Regions from separate parts of the Paenibacillus sp. NPDC058367 genome, predicted to be linked through region 1. Evidence: riboswitches for the same ligand, from Rfam matches in the RefSeq annotation. Region 1 holds a riboswitch; each other region holds the start of a gene.
The links. Region 1 has a riboswitch for cyclic di-AMP ahead of ACFWMP_RS31110 (C40 family peptidase). Riboswitches for the same ligand answer to the same signal wherever they lie in the genome.

Region 2: linked by a shared signal. The riboswitch ahead of ACFWMP_RS26175 (TrkH family potassium uptake protein) and the one ahead of ACFWMP_RS31110 (C40 family peptidase) in region 1 are both predicted to bind cyclic di-AMP.
Region 3: linked by a shared signal. The riboswitch ahead of ACFWMP_RS30910 (resuscitation-promoting factor) and the one ahead of ACFWMP_RS31110 (C40 family peptidase) in region 1 are both predicted to bind cyclic di-AMP.

Annotation. Positions count from the first base shown of each region.
Region 1 is NZ_JBHXIZ010000013.1:23,590-28,253, reverse strand. It holds gene ACFWMP_RS31125 (c-type cytochrome) at 91-447, opposite strand; gene ACFWMP_RS31120 (GNAT family N-acetyltransferase) at 575-1,060, opposite strand; gene ACFWMP_RS31115 (C40 family peptidase) at 1,317-1,808, opposite strand; cyclic di-AMP (ydaO/yuaA leader) riboswitch at 1,814-1,955, opposite strand; gene ACFWMP_RS31110 (C40 family peptidase) at 2,315-2,743, opposite strand; cyclic di-AMP (ydaO/yuaA leader) riboswitch at 2,797-2,935, opposite strand; gene ACFWMP_RS31105 (hypothetical protein) at 3,150-3,980, opposite strand; gene ACFWMP_RS31100 (M1 family metallopeptidase) at 3,992-4,664, opposite strand, start outside.
Region 2 is NZ_JBHXIZ010000006.1:170,864-175,527, reverse strand. It holds gene ACFWMP_RS26180 (CPBP family intramembrane glutamic endopeptidase) at 1-1,507, opposite strand, end outside; cyclic di-AMP (ydaO/yuaA leader) riboswitch at 1,822-2,003, shown strand; gene ACFWMP_RS26175 (TrkH family potassium uptake protein) at 2,138-3,433, shown strand; gene ACFWMP_RS26170 (potassium channel family protein) at 3,447-4,115, shown strand; gene ACFWMP_RS26165 (LysR family transcriptional regulator) at 4,188-4,664, opposite strand, start outside.
Region 3 is NZ_JBHXIZ010000012.1:46,652-51,315, reverse strand. It holds gene ACFWMP_RS30920 (HD domain-containing protein) at 1-945, shown strand, start outside; gene ACFWMP_RS30915 (TatD family hydrolase) at 1,057-1,827, shown strand; cyclic di-AMP (ydaO/yuaA leader) riboswitch at 2,025-2,254, shown strand; gene ACFWMP_RS30910 (resuscitation-promoting factor) at 2,536-3,699, shown strand; gene rnmV (ribonuclease M5) at 3,876-4,427, shown strand; gene rsmA (16S rRNA (adenine(1518)-N(6)/adenine(1519)-N(6))-dimethyltransferase RsmA) at 4,424-4,664, shown strand, end outside.

The DNA.
Region 1 (4,664 bases):
GTCACCCAAACTCATAAATAAACGCCCGTGCGCAGATAGTGAACTATCTTCTGGCACGGGCGTTTTTAGTTGCTTAGGTAGTAGTTACTGTTACTTTTTCTCTGAGAGCCAGAGGGCGACGTTTGCAATCTCCTCAGGGGCTAGCTTTTCTTTAAAGGAAGGCATTTGACCGCGTCCTTTAGTGACGATACTGTAGATTTCTTCAGCATCATGCTGACCGCCTTCATTTTGAAGACTGGGTCCAACTCCACCTTGAAGCTGATCGCCGTGACAGGTGATACAGCTGGCTTTCACGGTTGCTTCGGCCTTTGCCGCATCCAATTGGACTTCCGGCATCGTCGGCTTATTCTGTTCAGCTACCTCTTCTTTACCTGGAAGTGTAAACATAAGTACTACCGCAAAGGCACAGGCGGCAAAAAACAAACCGCTCATGATCCATTTCTGCATCCCAGTTCGTCCCTTCTATGTAAGCTGCTCCCTACATTATAGCTCAAGGTGAAGCGTTATCATAGGGTTTGTGACAAAAAAATGAACGATAATGCCATCAAATCATTGAAAAATATGGAATTTAATATTATTTATCATAGACCATGCAATAAAAAGGTTTGTTTCCTGTGGGGGTTAGGCGTTCATACGTATCGGTAATCGTAAATCCACACTTTTGGTAAGTTCGGATCGCCCGCTGGTTCCAGGTCAATACCTCTAGATCAATCTCACGCTCAGGATAACGAAACAAGGCTGCTTGCACAATTGCATCCATGAATATTTTTCCTAGACCTTTACCGCATAGATCAGGGCGCATACCAATCCCCAAGCGAACAACACCTTCCATTGGAAACAACTGCGCGAATCCACACAAAATCCCTTGCCCATTTAGTATGGAGACATATTGCTCATTCCGTAGCTGAGGGTCACCGAACTCGATTCCAAGAGCCTGCATTTGCTCCCACGGCATCCAGCCGTAAATATTATAAGGGGCAGTGTAATCCCAGTTGCAAATCTCTTCCGCGTGACTGGTCTCCATAGGCGCTACATGAAAAGTAACAGAGGGATTTATCATAAGGTCAAAGGACCTCCTTTCACGGGCGAACTTTAAATGTCTTATATTTCTAGCTTAAAATACTTATGGTCCTTATAAGGACATCGAAGGCGTTTATGCTTGTAACTAATTATATACAAAAAAAGGCATGGTCGACTCAGAAATTTATGAGGATTATTGTTTTACAAATTCTGAGAGGGGTAAATACTAAATAAGACAAAAAACAAGCTCTTCCCCAAGAATCAACATCTTGGAAAAGAGCCTATGTACGATTTACTTATTGAACATCATCATTATCTTCTGTCTCAGAAGCAACAGAATGATAAGCATCCGTGCTCATAATTCGTTTAGCACCGATGTAGCGTTTCACGTAGTAGCTATCACTCAGGGAGCTAATCGTTACACCGCGTGAGGAAGATGCGTGTGCAAACTTGCCTTCACCGACATAAATACCGACATGGGAGACACCCTTACCACTTGTATTGAAGAATACAAGATCACCAGATCTTAAATCATCTTGGGAGATAGCAGTACCCATTTGATACTGGGAACCTGATTGGTGTGGTAGGTTTATACCAATTTTATCAAATACATACATTGTAAATCCGGAGCAATCAAATCCATTTGTGGAGATGCCGCCGGATACGTACTTAGTTCCGATGGTCTTGTCGATCACTTTATCCATTTTGGAATCCGCGAAAGCGCTTCCTGCTCCGATGGTGAAAATAATGGAAAAGCTAAGTACTGCTGCTGCTAGCTTCTTCTTCAAAAGTTTATACCCCTTCCGGATGCCTACGAGGTTAGCTTAAGGGTTCGGTTGAAGGTCCCCTATGACCCCTCTAAAAATGGAGGTCAATTCACCCAAAGTTGGTTCCCCCGTTTTCCTAATAGTTAGGAAACTCGGCTGATACTGTTGATTAGGAATAGCTTGTAATCAATACATGACAAAACCTTTGTAAATAACAACTTAATGATTACAAAAATGTTACTAAAATCTTACTGCAGTTATTGTAACAAACAGAGTGCCGCTTGGCAATCGTTTTTAACATAATCATGCAGAAAAATTCGTTTTTTTAAAGACAAAATGCATATGTAAGCGATAATATTAAACTAATTTTTATATTTATTGAAATTTTTATCAAATAAAAGTGTTTAAAGTCCGTTCAAGAGGTGTAAAGAATATAATAAGGCAAAAGAAAACCTGGATTCGATTAAGTCAATAATCAAACCCAGGTCTATATAATGTAATTGTGAGATTATAGTTGTGGGGAAGTATTAATCGTAGGCTATAGCTTGATATGAGGAAGTACTCATTACTCTTTTAGCACCAACGTAGCGATTGGCCCAGTAGGATTGGCTAAGTGAAGTGATGGTCACGCCATATGAAGATGATGATTGTGCGAATTTTCCGTTTCCAACATAAATGCCGACATGGGATACGCCGTTGCCCAATGTGTTAAAGAAAACTAGGTCACCTGAACGTAATTTACTTTTGGCTACAGGAGTTCCGACATTATATTGAGCTTTTGAAGTACGGGGCAAAGAAAGACCCACCTTCTTGAATACATACGTAGTAAATCCAGAACAGTCAAACCCGGCAGTGCTAGTGCCTCCGGTTTTATAGGCAACTCCAATTGTCTTTGAAATAACACTGTCCATCTTAGAATCTGCAAAGGCACTTCCTCCACCAATAGAGAACGCCATCACAAGTCCTAGCGCCGCAGCGACGCATGCTTTTCTTAAATTCTTCAAAAAAATTGTACCCCTTCCAATGCCTGTGAGGTTAGCTTAAGGATTCGGTAGAAGGTTCCCCTATGATCACTGCAAAGCGAGATCAATTCACCCAAAATATGGTTCCCCCACTTCCCGGTGCAAGGAATTCGGCGTTTTATGCACCAGATAGTGACTTATCGACATGACTACGACAAATACATGAAGTTATGTAGAAATCGTTTCAAATGATTACAAACTTGTTACCAATGGAACAGGACTTATTGTAACAAAGTCTTTACGATTTTGCAAATCCTCATAATTTGTCTATAACGCGAAAGAGTCCCAGCTCCTGATTCAGGAACCGGGACTCTTATATTATGTTCTGTAATGCTTCAAATTATTGTGGAAATGCTTTACTGTGCCATAGATGATATTGAGCTGAAATTCCCCACATTTTGAAGAGTGTTGAGGGCAGTGATGAAAGTTGACGAATAAGAAGTGCTGGTAGGCCAGGACAGAAGATACCCGTTATTCCGCACACTAGCAAAAGGATCAGGCCTGCTGCACCAAGTATGATTGAAATTCCTATTGCCGGAATCAGCGACTTCAAGCAAATGAATAAGGAGGAGAACATCCCCGTGCCGCTGGTATACCCAAACTGCATATATAGAAGGAACAGGCGCACGATAAAGATGTATATAAGCCATGCCAATACGTATGGAACTAGATGAAGTAACAAAGAGTAGTTCAGAAAGGAGGACAAGAATAGCCCGTACATTTTTGGAGCAAGCCAGTATAACGGAAGTAGAGCCAGCGCCCATTCGATTAGACTGAAGATAAACACTGGAAATCCATAAAGCTTCATACCTGGAAAAAAGAACAGGCCACGCTCTCCTTTTCGCTCCTGATGGAGTTCATGCAGTAATCCTGCCCTTATGAAGGGGGAGAGTAGCAGTCGTAAGACAACAAGCCCTAGGAACATCCATAACCAAGTACGTATCGCAGGATCTGTGTTCAAGTTGAACTGCCCTTCGACATAATAGAGTAGTCTGCCCATTCCGCTGCCTCCAGCGTCTTTATCTGGATAACGCAGTAGAATTGGAACGATAGCAGACCGGATGAAGCCGTACATAAAGTAGCCCCAGAGCAGTCGGTAGATGAAGAGCAGAATCAGAATATAAAATTGCTCCTTCATGCTTTGCCAGCCGCGGGTTATCGATGTTCTCACAATCATTCACCTCACCAGACAAGAGTTCCGAGCACGGTTTCAACTAGTTTAGTTACACTTAATGTCCAGCGGGAGAGCGTTTTGGGCTCTATTTCCGCCAGTCTGAAGTTATTAAGATGCTTGTTTTCTAACAGAATGGTATGCTCAGGATCAACCTCAGCAGAGAGAAGAAGCTTATCGCTTAACAATTGGAAGGTAGTCTCTGCTCCTTCACCGCTCCAGACCCGCTCTGTAGCAGAGCCATCGGCGAATGTGAATTTAATGGGAACGTCAACGTAATGGCTCCCTTTGTTTGTAATCTTTACTATGGATTCATAGCTCTGAGCATCGCTGTTGCCATTCTTTTTAATCGTAATCGTATCTACTGAGAAATCAGGAGCACCACCACCATAAATATAATCTTCGAAATAAGGCTGCCATGATTTTTTGGTTACCTTCTCAACGACTTTTTGAAAATCAGACGTAGTGGGGTGCTGGAAACGGAATTTACGTGTGTAAGTGGACATGATGCTGTTCATTGCCTTAGTGCCTACTTGGCGCTCAATATCCTTAAGTACTAGCTTTCCGCGAATATACACATTCCGGCTATAGGATTCTGCCCCGGCATATTTCCATGTTTCTAAATTTAGCGGCTCTGATTTGGTCACCAAGCTGGACTGAAGAGGGAGATTCGTTTTGATGCCA
Region 2 (4,664 bases), on a different contig from region 1:
GACTGAACATGACGGCAATAAAGCCGTAACGAAGGAATATATAGCTAAAGAGCAAACCAATCACGGTCAGCTCAATAGGACGGGAACTGATGGGATAGATCGGATACAGCGTATGGCCAAACGCCCAAACCAGCGTGGTGATCAGGCAAGCAATGAACGTGCTACGGAATACTTTTTTCAACATAGGAATTCCGAAAAAACGATAAATAGCTTCCTCGGATAAACCAGCGAGCCATGCAACGATGGGCAGCAGCCAAGCATATCTCATGTTGTAAGGAGATTGAGTAGCGTCAGTAGTGGACCAGTTCTGCAAGGTAAGTGATAATACGATGAACATAAGGGTCTGCACCCCTAGCAGCACGAATGCCCAGACGTATCCAGCCCGGATACTATCCAGAACATATTTTCCATAGCCAGGCTCTTTAGCGCGAGGCCATGGGTTCATCCCCTCTTCTTTTTTCCATAGGCCGTCCCCTCCAACTAAAGAAAAATAGAGCAGCGAGGACATTAGGAGGCTATATAAGGCATAAATGATGAACATTATGACGGAAGTTATCTGAGCCTCGAGTCCTTCGCCTGAGGATTCAGGGAGCATATTATAGGTGCTGATCATCATGATTACAAAATAAGCTGAGCTTAGGAATATTCCACGCTTAAAGGAGGTATGTTCTCTTCTAAGTATGCTGTAGATGAGTGCCAGAATTCCTAAAGCTAAAGTAGGCAAACCATAGCCGAATAAAGTAAACTTTTCCGCGAGAGAGGTCTGGTCCTTTACATAGGAAGTATGCCAGGCTGGAGCGGTGAATCCTGCTTTAAAGCTGGATACCTGTTCGCCAGTGAAATCGAAATAATAGTGTAATAAGGATTCACCGATCTGAACGGAACGATCTGTATACACGAGCCCGTAGTTTCCCGTATTCGATTCAATTTGCAGCTTGGCGGGATTTACATCCCATTCCTGAAGCCAGGGACGGGCAAGATTTTCTTTTTGTGCAAGTGATAAGGTAGTACCCTTGTCCTCTTCTTTTGCACTGGTTGATACATTGTTTGGTAATCCGGTACCTGATCCTTCTGCTCCTTGTGTGAAAGCGACAACTGCACCAGTATACATATTGAGGTCAACGGAGATCAGTGGCTCTTGTTCCGCTGAAGGACTAAGTGTTACACGGAAAATGTCAAAAGGATATCGTTGATCCAATTTCTTTTTTGTATAGTCCTCCAAAAGCTTCTCGCGGGACATATAACCATAAAAGGAAGAGTCCGTATCGTACAGTACATTCCACTGATCGGTTGGTGCTTTGGTGTAGTTCAGCTTTTGTTCTGCGAATGATATGGCTTTGTCGCGGGCTTCCGCCTTACTGATGACAGTAGTATCTTCCCCGGCAGGGCTATTTAGCACCGAGGGAGCAATTTGAAACATAATAAATAGAATAAGACCGATAATGCCCGAGATGATGAGCCTCTTGGAGAGGGCACGTTGCTGTAAGGGCTGGCCAACGGGATTCATGTAACGCCTCCTTGTAAACTGACAATGTTATGTTCCATTATAGTATTAGTGCCATGATAGTTACAAAAATCATCGTATATTCTTTTTATGGGTAATAGAGATATTATAGAATAGGTAACTGAATATATACCATGAATTTAAGGTGATTCTTTCTTCATTTTTCATGAAAATCGATGCAATTGCAGGGAAAACACGGAAAAGTGATGAGAAAAGGCACTCTTAGTGGTACATCCTCTCCAAACCGCATTTTTCATATGAATCACCATTAATAGTGTCTTTGTGATTTATCGAAATAACATATATAATTTGTATGCAATTGTAAATAGCCGAATTTCAGGTGAAAACGGGGGAACCATAAGAAGTAATGAAAAGATGAGTATACGCCATAGGCGTTATCTTTATTCATCAGGGGTGAATTTCGTTCTAGGAACGAATAGGGCAGCCTGCACAGTCCGAATCCGTCAGCTAACCTCGTAGGCTAATTTACTGCAGGAACCAAGGGTAGCATTGGTTTTCCAGTGCTTTTTTTGTTGGAATTCTTTAAATTTTGATAAGAGGGTGAGCGTAGTGGCTTCACAGTTTCGCAGGGTTTCTGAATCAAAGTTCCTGAAGCTCTCTCCGCCTCAGATTATGGTGCTTGGTTTTGCATCGATCATTCTGATTGGAGCCTTGCTGCTAATGCTTCCCATTTCGAGTACCAGCGGGAATGCTGTTAGTTTTATTGATGCGTTGTTTACTGCAACATCGGCCACCTGTGTGACAGGACTTGTGGTGCTGGACACCGGGACGACATTCACCATTTTTGGGAAAACCGTAATTATGGTGCTTATCCAGGTGGGCGGCTTAGGGTTTATGACAATGGCGACCTTATTTGCCATGATGATGAAACGCAAAATTTCCTTGCGGGATAGACTGATCCTTCAGGAAGCAATGAACCAAGGCTCTATGGAGGGGATTGTTCGACTGATCCGGAGAGTACTTATTTATTCTTTGGTCATCGAAGGCTGTGCAGCGGTGCTTCTGTCCTTACGCTGGGCGTTTGATATGCCACTGGGCAAGGCCATTTATTTTGGAATATTTCATGCTGTGTCTATGTTTAATAATGCTGGATTTGATATTTTCGGGGATTTCCGGAGTTTAACCGATTATGTATATGACCCGCTAGTGAACATCGTGGTGATGTTTCTGATTGTCTCTGGCGGTATTGGTTTTATTGTCATGTCGGATCTGGTGGAGTTTCGTGTCAAACGTAAATTATCTTTGCATAGCAAAGTTGTACTCTCCACCACTGCAGGGCTTATTCTTATCGGCGCTTTAGTTATTTTTATATTTGAATTTACGAATCAGCGCACACTGGGGAATTTAAATTTCGGCGGCAAAATATTATCGGCATTCTTTCAGTCGGTATCGCCCCGAACCGCTGGCGCCAATACGGTGGATATTGCCGGACTGCGGCAAGCCTCACAGTTCTTTATGGTTATTCTTATGTTTATTGGTGCATCTCCAGGATCAACAGGTGGCGGGGTCAAGACTACAACCTTTACGATTATGATTGGTGCAGTAATCGCGATGCTGCGCGGACGTGAAGATGTTGTACTGTTCCGTTACCGATTGGCGCAGGAGCGTATCTATAAAGCGTTGACGTTAACATTACTCGCTTTGCTATTGGTCCTCACGGTGTCGATGTTACTGTCCACAACAGAGGATAGTAATTTCTTAGCGATATTATTTGAGACGACCTCAGCTTTTGCCACGGTGGGACTAACCATGGGGCTGACACCTGAACTGTCTATCTTCGGCAAGATTCTGATCTGTCTGACCATGTTTGCAGGTCGGCTAGGTCCATTAACATTAGTGTATGCGCTTGGACCTAAACAGGGTAAACCATTGTATAAGCACCCAGAAGGTAAAATAATTATTGGATAGGAGTTAATCCGAAATGAAAGCACAGCAATTTGTAGTAATCGGTTTAGGCCGCTTTGGCTCAAGCCTTGCACTTGAGCTGATGGAAATGGGCTACGAGGTGCTCGGCATTGATCACCATGAGGAGCGTGTGGAGGAAATGAGCGATCACCTGACGCATGCGGTAGTGGCTGATGCTACAGATGAAGGAATTATGCGCTCGCTCGGCGTACGGAACTTTGACTGTGGGATTGTAGCGATTGGCGACAATATGGAACGAAGTATTCTGGCGGCGATTTTGTTAAAAGAGATTGGAGTCAAGCAAGTAGTAGCCAAGGCGATCTCGATCCTTCATGGTCGTGCGTTGTCCAGGCTGGGCGTGGACCGGGTTATTTTTCCGGAGCGGGATATGGGCATTCGTGTAGCACATCAGCTCGTGACACCCAATTTGCTGGATTATATTGAACTGTCCAAGGATTATAAAATCGTCGAGCTGACCGTTCCGTCTTGCATGAACGGGAAAAGCTTGTCAGATTTAAATACAAGAGCGAAATATGGTTGCAGTATTGTTGCCCTGAACCGGGAAAGTGGAATTATAGTGGCTCCAACGGCACATGATCATTTGAGTGAGGGCGACGTTATGGTACTCATTGGTTCTAATGAAAGTATTGATCGATTTGAGGATGAAGTTGTAAACCAAGATTAAATAGATAAGCCCTCCGTCCTTTACATGGGACGGAGGGCTTTTTTAAATTAAGGTTGCACTCAGAGGTATGTACTATTTCTCTCGTTCCGTCAGAAACATCTCTTCTGTGACCTGCACGAGGCTGCGGGCCGCTGTGCTCAGGCTTCCATCGTCACGGTAAATCAGACAGGTAGTTCGCTGAGTCTGCTCCAGCTCCTTAATATGCAGAGAGACCAGCCCACCGCCGTTTAACAGCTGCGGACGCAGATAAGACTTGGGCAGTAACGCTGCCACATTGACTGTCGGCAGCAGCCGCACGATGGCTTCGAAGGAGTCAATCTCCATCCGAACGTCTGGATCAATTCCACAGCGCTGGAACAGATCATCTGTTAGACGGCGGTACCAGGTGCCTTTGGAGAAAAGGATCATAGGCAGTCGGGACAGATCATCCATGGTTAGCTTGGCAGATTGATTCAGAGGATGATGCTCAGAAACAACCAGTCGAAGTTGATCCTCAAACAGAGAAATACAGCGCAGTCCAGGTTCTTGAATAGAGGAAGCGATCAGACC
Region 3 (4,664 bases), on a different contig from region 1:
TTTGAAATGAATCATGAGGATTGGACTTGTCGAATTATTCTGGAGGACACAGAGATTACTGAGATCTTGCGTGATGTGGAGGAGGATTTTCCTCGTAAAGTAGCCTCTGTAATCGCTAAAACTTATGAGCATGAAATTGTTGTAAATCTGGTTTCGAGTCCGCTAGATGCTGATCGCATGGATTATTTGCTGCGTGATGCGTACTATACAGGTGTAAACTATGGAACGATCGACATTGATCGGATTTTAAGAATGCTGCGTCCTTATAATGGTCGAATTGTTGTAAAAGAATCGGGAATGCATGCCATTGAAGATTATTTAATGTCGCGTTATCAAATGTACTGGCAAGTCTATTTTCATCCGGTGACACGCAGCTCAGAGATTATTTTGCGACAAATTTTTCGTAGAGCCAAGGAGCTTTTCCAAGAGGGGTACAATTTTAGTTTCATGATTAATCCACTGGAGGATTTGTTCCGTGGTGAGGTGACAGTGAAGCAGTATTTAATGCTGGATGAAGCACTGGTACAGACGGCTTTTATGCAGTGGACGCTTGAGAAAGATGAGCTACTAAGCGACTTGTGTACCCGTTTTATTCATCGTAAACTTTATAAATATGTTGAGGTGGAGAATCTCGATACAGAAATGATTACTGAAATTCGCAGCAGTTTTGCGGCAGCGGGACTTCACCCAGAATATGATTTGGAGATTGATTTTCCGACAGATCTGCCCTATGATGTGTTCCGTCCGGGAGAAGCTTTTGACAATAAACAAATTCTGCTGCTTGATCGGCATGATCATCTGCGGGAAATTTCAGAGGTGTCGGATATTGTGCGTTCTATTAGCGGCATTCACCGTGGAAGATATCATCTTTATTTTCCTCAGGATAAGTTAAGAAATGCGCTTACGCGATTGCCTGCTTCTATTGCAGAGATTTTTGCAAAATAATACAAGAAAATATGGGATTTTTGACAAGAAGAGTAGAAAAATAAGATATCACGGATAGCGTGAAACTTATATTGTTATATATCTAAAAAAGAACAAGGAGTGAGGGTTAAAATGTTTCTGTTTGACACACATACGCATCTGGATGCACCTCAATTCGACGAGGATCGCGAAGAAGTTATCGCTCGTGCTGTAGAAGCAGGAGTTAGCAAGATGATTAATATCGGATTTAATCGGGAGACGATTCCCTCAACGATGAAGCTGGCGGAATCTTATGATTATATTTATGCGGCAGTGGGTTGGCATCCTCAGGATGCGATTGATATGAAAGAAGGAGATCTCGATTGGATCGCTTCTCTATGCAGTCATAAAAAAGTAGTGGCTATTGGTGAAATCGGACTGGATTATTACTGGGATACTTCTCCCAAGGATGTGCAACATGAAGTTTTTCGCAAGCAAATTGGACTAGCCCGTGAATTAAATATGCCGATTTGTATTCATGATCGTGATGCACATGAGGATGTTGTACGGATTTTACGGGAGGAAAAAGCAAATGAGGTTGGAGGCGTGATGCACTCGTTCTCAGGAAGCTGGGAAACAGCTAAAATGTGCTTGAATCTTGGTTTTCATTTATCCTTTGGAGGACCCATTACGTTCAAAAATGCAAGAGTGCCAAAAGAAGTGCTTGCGCAGACACCACTAGACCGATTATTGATCGAAACCGATGCTCCATATTTGACTCCACACCCCTTCCGCGGGAAGCGAAATGAGAGCGCTCATGTGAAGCTTGTAGCAGAGGCAGCAGCTGAAATTAAAGGGTTAACATGGGAAGAATTGGCTAAAATAACGTATGCGAACGCACTGGAACGATTTGGGATTGAGTGAAAACGGGAGCAAAACAGGTGAAAAATAGAGAATGGCCGATATATTAAACTTTTTTAATATAAAAACGGCTGAATATTACAATATTTTAACCATATTTTTGCGTAAACGTGGTTGAATCGTCCTTTACAACATGCATCAAAACAGGATATCATCTTTTCAGTGATGTGAGCTGTGTTATAGTGACAGCCATTGATTCATGGATCGTCTCGCTGAGTCTCCGTATGGAGAACGGGGGAACCAATATTGACCTACCGCATGCCTGTATTTTAAATACGGTTTAGACGTGCCGTAGGACAGTATTTGATTTCTTCACGTGGTCTTTGGGGTGAATTTAAGGGCAACCGCCATGAGCGGGTGACCTGAAATAGGGCGTCTCTCTTTCGTCCGAACCCGACAGCTAACCCCGTAAGCGCAAGTAAGAGAGGCAACCTCGTGCACAAGCATTCTCTATTCTGATATTGGAGAAGCCACGAAAGAGTCCTCAGTTGAACTCTTTTTAGGCTTTTTTATTTTTGAATAAATAGAATGTTGCCCACATACTGTTATATAACAGGGGTGGGAGTAGCTGTGCCGAGCAGGCGATCCATGAGCAGGAGACGCTAAGTTATTACGTGCGTGTCCTGTGACAATCTCAAATAGTTTCGTCAAAGGAATTCAGTCCTCATGATATACAATTGACGACGGGGCTATGTAAGGAGGATGGAGAGAATGGGCGTATTCCAACCAGAAGTATCCCATGATTCGCAGTCATCCAGCAGGTCTTTCGCATTACGGTGGGAGCAAGTAAATACTCGCGTACTTTTACTTGCAGGCGTGATTTCAGTCGCTATCGCGCTACTTATTCTGCTGTACGTACACGGTCAAAGTAACAAACAATTATTTTTAGTAATAGACGGGCAAACACAGACGCTTGAAACGCGGGAAGCGCTTCTTGGTGATGTGTTGGAGAAAGAGCAAATTTCGCTGCAGCCGCATGATGAACTATCTTTAGGTCTGAGTGATGAAATAAAAGACGGTGACCGTGTCGTTATCAATCGTGCGCAGAAAATTAGTCTTACTGCGGATGGAGCAACAAAAACGTTATATACGACCGAGGACACAATTGGTAAAGCAATTGAGAAAATGGGCATTACCCTAGAAGGTCATGATAAGATTTTCCCTTCGTTAGACACCACCATTTCTGCAAACATGGAGGTTAAGATTGTTCGCATCAACAAACAGACCGTACAGCGAACAACTAACTTACCCTTCAGAGTCATCAAGACAGCAGACCCCTCCCTTACTGTGGGAACAGTTAGAGTGGCACAGGCAGGCAAACCAGGCGTCATGATTCAGCATATTGAGAAGATCTACCAAGACGGAGAACTGGCCTCTATGCGCATGATTGGTAAGGAAGTACAAACGGTAACGAAAGATAAGATTATTGCCGTTGGTACCAAAGCACTTCCTAAGCCGGCTGTAGCTAAGACTACAACAACTTCCAAATCAAACACCACTTCAAAAACGGCTAAGGTTAGCGCTAAGACTAATAATGTCACAAGCAAGGCTGGCGTAGACTTTGAGTACAAGAAGATGATTAAGAACGTCTCCATGACAGCTTATTCATCAGAAGAGCCAGGTATTGGTAACAAAACTGCTTCCGGAACACGCGTAACGGAAGGTCGTACAATTGCGGTAGACCCGAATGTAATTCCTATTGGCTGGTGGGTATATATCGAGGGGCTTGGATTCCGCCGAGCAGAAGATACTGGCGGTGCCATTAAAGGCAATAAAGTAGATGTCTATTACGATTCACTGAGCCATGTGCGTAATTTCGGTCGTAAATCACGTACCGTTTATGTGATTGGACCTGTGAAGCCGGAGTTAAACTAGGCTGAAGCTTTTGCAAATTATTCTTTGATAAGCTATAGTGATGATAACCGTTAAGGAACGCCAGATGATCATTTCGTTGATCGCAGAGCAACCGCTCATCACTTATACATTCTTTAACCAAAAGAAGAGGAGCGAAACCTCTTCTTTTTTGCTTTTTTTGGAAGGAGTCAAGAGATATGATTAAGGAATTAATTGTCGTTGAAGGTAAGAGTGATACCGTCGCTGTTAAACGCGCTGTAGAAGCAGATACGATCGAAACAGGGGGCTCGGCTGTAGACCGGACCGTAATTGCGAAGATCGCGCTTGCTATGGAGCGTAGAGGAGTGATTATCCTTACTGACCCGGATCATGCGGGTGAACGAATTCGTAAGATTGTGTCCGCAAAGGTGCCGGGCTGTAAGCATGCCTTCATTCCTGAGAAGGACGCAACCCGCAAGGGAGATATCGGTGTGGAGAACGCTTCACCAGAGGCGATTCGTCATGCGCTGCGGAATGTACATACCTCTTTTGAAGGTGCACCTGCTTTAATTGGACTTGATGATTTAATGGCCGCTGGAATGCTTGTACACCCTCGGGCAGCTGAAAGACGTATGGCACTTGGTAATTTGCTTGGAATCGGATATTGTAATGGCAAGCAGCTGTACAAGCGGCTGGCGATGTTTGGAATTACGCGGGAGGAATTTGCCGGAGCTCTCGCCCAAATTGATCAGGGGGGCATTACTTCATGAGTGGTAGAGAGGAAATTTCGACTCCAAAACGGACGAAAGAAATTATTCAACGTTATGGATTCAAGTTCAAGAAGAGCTTAGGACAGAATTTTTTGATTGATCAAAATATATTGGACAAGATTGTTGACGCTGCTGGGCTAGATAGCGAATCAGGGGCATTGGAAATCGGTCCTGGGATTGGTGCCCTGACGGAGCGTTTGGCGCTAACCGCTGGTGCAGTGACCGCTGTGGAGATCG